DNA from 2 places in the Dermacoccus sp. BD5 genome. Region 1 is predicted to be linked to the other one. Evidence: riboswitches for the same ligand, from Rfam matches in the RefSeq annotation. Region 1 holds a riboswitch; the other holds the start of a gene.
What was found. A riboswitch is a leader RNA that binds a small molecule or an ion and turns the genes downstream of it on or off. The one in region 1 is predicted to bind cyclic di-AMP.
Positions count from the first base shown of each region.

Region 1 (2,373 bases):
TTGTCCTTGACGCTGAGTCTCGACAACGCCCTCGACCTCGGGCTCCAGTCGCCCGGGGTGCTGCGTTACGACTCGCCGTCGACGACCTTTCTGCTCCAGGTTGCCTGCGGCGCGCTCGGCGCGGTCTGCTCGGCCGTGACGATGCGTTCGCGTGTCCGGATGCTCGTGCCGACGGCCGTCATGGGCGCCCTGGGCGTGGGCGGCGTGACGTTCCTCGTCAGCTCCATCGGCCTCGGCGCGACGACGGCGACCGCGATGGCCGCGACGGCCGTCGGGTTCTGCGCGCGACTGCTCGCGCTGCGCCTCGGCGCCCCCGCGCTCGTGCTCGTCATGCCCGCGGTCTCGCCGATGCTGCCCGGCCTGCGCATCTTCCGCGGCATGTACGAGTCCGTGTCGGGTTCACTGCTCGGAGCGACGCGCGTGGCGCAGTCCGGGGTCGGGGTGACGACGATGCTCGGCGCCGTCGGGATCGCCCTCGCGCTGAGCACGGGGGCGCTTCTCGGGGACGTGCTGTCGGCGCCTTTCGACCGCCCGATCGTGCAGCGCCGCAGGGCTCGTCGCCGCTGACGGGCGGGGGGTTCTCGCGCGCGGCGACGGCGGGGGCCGCGGTGATTCACATTTTGTGACGTAGGTCGCGTAACGTTCTCCTCGCTGTGGCGATGTCGTGAGTGTCGCCCAAGCGGCTCATAACTCAACACACCAAGAATTCGCGGGCAGCGCCAACGCCAAACCTCGTCGGGCGCCGCTTCATTCGCACCGTGCGAACCGCAGACGAGGGTGGGGGACCCACTCGTGGCACTTGTTGAGTGCCTTGGGGTGAAGCCGGTCCCGAACCGGCCGAGCACCTGACCGCTCGAACCCGACAGCTCACCTCACCGGCGTCGTCAGGAAAGGAAACACCTCCATGGGTTACACCCCGAAGCACTCCGCTCCCTCCGACTCGACCATGGGTCGCAAGGCTGCGGGCGTCGCCCTCGTCGGTGCCGCCACCGTCGGCGCCGGCGTCACGAGCGCCACCACCGCCTCGGCCGCACCGGCCGGTTCGGTCTGGGACCGCGTCGCCGCCTGTGAAGCGGGCGGCAACTGGCACATCAACACGGGCAACGGCTTCTACGGCGGCCTGCAGTTCACGCAGCAGACGTGGGCCGGCTTCGGTGGCACGCAGTACGCCGCTCGCGCCGACCTCGCCACGCGCGAGCAGCAGATCGCGATCGCCCAGAAGACCCTCGCCGTCCAGGGCCCCGGCGCCTGGCCCGTGTGCTCCGTGCGCGGTGGCCTGACCCGCGCCAACGGTGGCAGCACCGCCGCGGCTCCTGCCGCTGCGGCCGCGAACACGCAGGTGTCGCGTTCCACCGCTCGTTCTGCCGTCAAGGCTCCCGCCGCGACGTCCGGCAAGCTCGCCGTCGACGGCATCCTCGGTCGCCAGACCGCTCGCTCGCTGCAGGCCTGGGTCGGCACGTACCGTGACGGCATCGTCGGCCCGCAGACGAAGATGGCCCTCCAGCGCACGGTCGGCACGACGCCCGACGGCATCATCGGCCCCCGCACGGTCGCCGCGCTGCAGTCGAAGCTCGGCATCTCCCAGGACGGCGCGACGTACCTCAACGCCCGCACCGTCCGCGCCCTGCAGGCGCACCTGAACAACCACTGATCGCGCGTCTGATCGCCTGATCGACGACGAGGGCCCCACCGCTTCGAAGCGGTGGGGCCCTCGTCGTGTGCCCTGGCCGGGCAGGCGGGCGGTGAGAGCTGGAGATGGGACTCGAACCCACAACCACCTGTTTACAAGACAGGTGCGCTACCGATTGCGCCACTCCAGCACACTGCCGGCGTCGGCAGCCCTGTGATCTTATACGAGGCGGGTCGCGATGCCCGTCCCGTCGGGCGACGACCTACGATGAGGGCATGAATCTCAAGCCTGCAGCAGACGTCGAAACCGCACCCGTCGCCGCCCTCGGTCTCCTCGGCGGTTACCTCACCGCCCGTGAGACGGGCATCCGTCCGCTCGGGGGTGTCGTGCTCGCGCTCGCCGGCGGGTACGCGGGCCGCACGTGGCTCGCCAAGGGCGGCGCGGCCGAGACGGCGGCGCTGACCGCCGTGTACGTCGGCGGGTTCGGCGCCTCGCACCCGCTCGCGAAGAAGATCGGCGCGTGGCCGTCCGTCGTCGGGGTGGCGGCGCTGTCGGCGGCGGCGTCGTACGTCCTGATCGACCGCCACTGAGCGGGCCCGCCCCCGAGGCTCGAACTGCGCGAGTGCGCGGGGATACACTGACGTGTTTTGTTCGACGGCCGCGACGAGGTGAGGAGTGGCATGCGCGACTCCCTCACGCCTGCGGAGCGTTCGATGCGCGACCTGACGCCGTCGCGTGACGAC
Region 1 is NZ_JANJER010000007.1:106,213-108,585, reverse strand. It holds gene NQ706_RS07295 (threonine/serine exporter ThrE family protein) at 1-567, shown strand, start outside; cyclic di-AMP (ydaO/yuaA leader) riboswitch at 745-898, shown strand; gene NQ706_RS07290 (transglycosylase family protein) at 905-1,651, shown strand; tRNA gene NQ706_RS07285 (tRNA-Thr) at 1,748-1,820, opposite strand; gene NQ706_RS07280 (hypothetical protein) at 1,906-2,220, shown strand; gene NQ706_RS07275 (phosphatase PAP2 family protein) at 2,311-2,373, shown strand, end outside.

Region 2 (2,373 bases), on a different contig from region 1:
GCGGTACGGCGAGCTCGCAGATGGGCCCGTTCTACTGCCCGAGCGACCGCAAGGTCTACATCGACGCCGCCTTCTTCCAAGAACTGACGAACAAGTACGGTGCCGATGGCGGCGCCCTGGCGAAGGAGTACGTCGTGGCCCACGAGTACGGCCACCACGTGCAGGACCTGCTCGGTGCGCTCGGTCGCGCACAGCAGGATCCGAAGGGTGCCGAATCGGGTTCGGTGCGTACCGAACTGCAGGCCGACTGCTACGCCGGCATCTGGGTCGCCCACGCGACGGAGTCGAAGGACAGGAACGGCAACACGCTGCTCAAGCCGGTCACCGACCACGACATCAAGTCAGCGCTGTCGGCGGCGTCGGCCGTCGGTGACGACCGCATCCAGCAGAAGGCCCAGGGTCGCGTCACGCCGGAAAGCTGGACGCACGGTTCGTCGGAGGCTCGGCAGAAGTGGTTCATGACCGGCTACGAGACGGGCGACCTCAACTCGTGTGACACCTTCAACGTCGACAGCGTCGAGTGAGGTCGTGAAAACGCTCGGACGGGTCGGAAAATTGACGAAAAGTGATTGCACGCTCAATTTGTTCCGACCGTGAGCCGACGGTAATCTTGCAGGGTCGCACCGACGTCGGTGCGGCCCTGCTTCGTCGCTGAGTCCCGTCACGAAGGCCAGGTATCACCGCATTGCGCGGAGCGACGGGAGCGGTGCACCCAGCATCCGAGCCACCCTGGTGGCTCTTGGGGTGAAGCCGGCTCAGGCCGGCCGAGAATCTAGGATCTCGAACCCGACAGGTCATGCCTCGTAAGCGCTCCTGGAGAGATCCGACATGAAGAACATGTCCCGCCGCTCGTTCCTGGGCAACACGTCCAAGGTCGCCGTCGGCACCGCCCTCGCCACCTCCGCGCTGGGCGCGGTCTCGGTCGGCGCCGCCTCGTCCGCCAGCGCTTCCGTCACCTCGGCGAGCGCTCGCCGCGTCGTCTCCAGCGCCTCGTCCCGACGCGGCGCCCCCTACGTCTACGGTGCGGCCGGCCCGTGGCGCTTCGACTGCTCGGGTCTGACGAGCTGGAGCTACCGCCAGGTCGGTCGCTCGATCCCCCGCACCGCCAACCAGCAGTACCGTGCCTCGTACCGCGTCTCGCGCGCTTCGGCTCGCCCGGGTGACCTTGCGTTCCTCACCTCCGGTGGCTACGCCTACCACGCGGCCGTCTACGCCGGCAACGGCATGGTCTGGCACGCACCGCGACCCGGCTCTCGTGTGCAGCTCGCGCGCGCCGGTTCCTCCTACCGCTTCGGCCGCGTCTGATCCGTTCGACCCTGACGCACGCCGCACAGCGCGACGAAGCCCGCCGCCTCCATCGAGGTGGCGGGCTTCGTCGTACGGTAGCGGTGGCTCAGACGTTGAATCCGAGGGCGCGAAGCTGCTCGCGGCCGTCGTCGGTGATCTTGTCCGGGCCCCACGGCGGCATCCAGACCCAGTTGAGGGAGTGGCCGGCGACGACGTCCATGAGCGCCGTCGCGACCTGCTCCTCGATGACGTCGGTCAGCGGGCACGCCGCGGACGTCAGGGTCATGTCGATGACGGCGTGCTTGGAGTCGTCGACGGTGATGCCGTAGACGAGGCCGAGGTCAACGACGTTGATGCCGAGCTCGGGGTCAACGACGTCGCGCAGGGCCTCTTTGACGTCCTCGACGTCCGACTCGACGGGCGGGGTGGTTGTCTCGCTCATGCCGTGATCTCCTTGTCGCTGCTGGCGGTGGTGTCGCTGTTCGTGCTGTTCGCGGCGCTCCCGGCGAGGTCGAGGCCGAGCTTGCCGAGCGAATCCTGCAGGGCCGACCACGACAGCAGCGCGCACTTGACGCGCGCCGGGTACTGCGAGACCCCGGCGAGCGCGATCGCGTCACCGATGACCTCTTCGTCGCCGGCGTCCTTGCCCTTGCTCGTCAGCATGCTGCGCGTCGCGCCGAAGACCTCCTGCGCCTCGCGCAGCGTGTGCCCGACGAGGTTGTCGGCGAGCATCGACGCGGACGCGACCGAGATCGAGCAACCGATCGAGTCGTAGCTGACGTCCCTGATGACGGCGTCGTCGCCCTCGCCCTCGACGTCGACGCGCAGAGTGATCTCGTCGCCGCACGAGGTGTTGACGTGGTGGCTCTCTGCCCCGAACGGCTCGCGCAGCCCCGCGTGCTGCGGGTGCTTGGAGTGATCGAGGATGAGTTCCTGGTACAGATCCATCTCAGACCTCCAGTCCGAAGATGCTCGGCACGCGATCGAGCGCCGCGAAGAACGCGTCGATGTCCTCGCGGGTCGAGTACACGTTGAAGCTGATGCGGCTGCTCGCGACGGCCTTGAGACGCCGGTGCAGCGGCCACG
Region 2 is NZ_JANJER010000003.1:48,687-51,059, forward strand. It holds gene NQ706_RS03515 (neutral zinc metallopeptidase) at 1-524, shown strand, start outside; cyclic di-AMP (ydaO/yuaA leader) riboswitch at 640-825, shown strand; gene NQ706_RS03520 (C40 family peptidase) at 829-1,305, shown strand; gene NQ706_RS03525 (metal-sulfur cluster assembly factor) at 1,394-1,729, opposite strand; gene sufU (Fe-S cluster assembly sulfur transfer protein SufU) at 1,726-2,235, opposite strand; gene NQ706_RS03535 (aminotransferase class V-fold PLP-dependent enzyme) at 2,237-2,373, opposite strand, start outside.
Region 2: it holds a riboswitch for cyclic di-AMP, as region 1 does, so the genes downstream of both, NQ706_RS03520 (C40 family peptidase) here and NQ706_RS07290 (transglycosylase family protein) in region 1, are expected to answer to the same signal.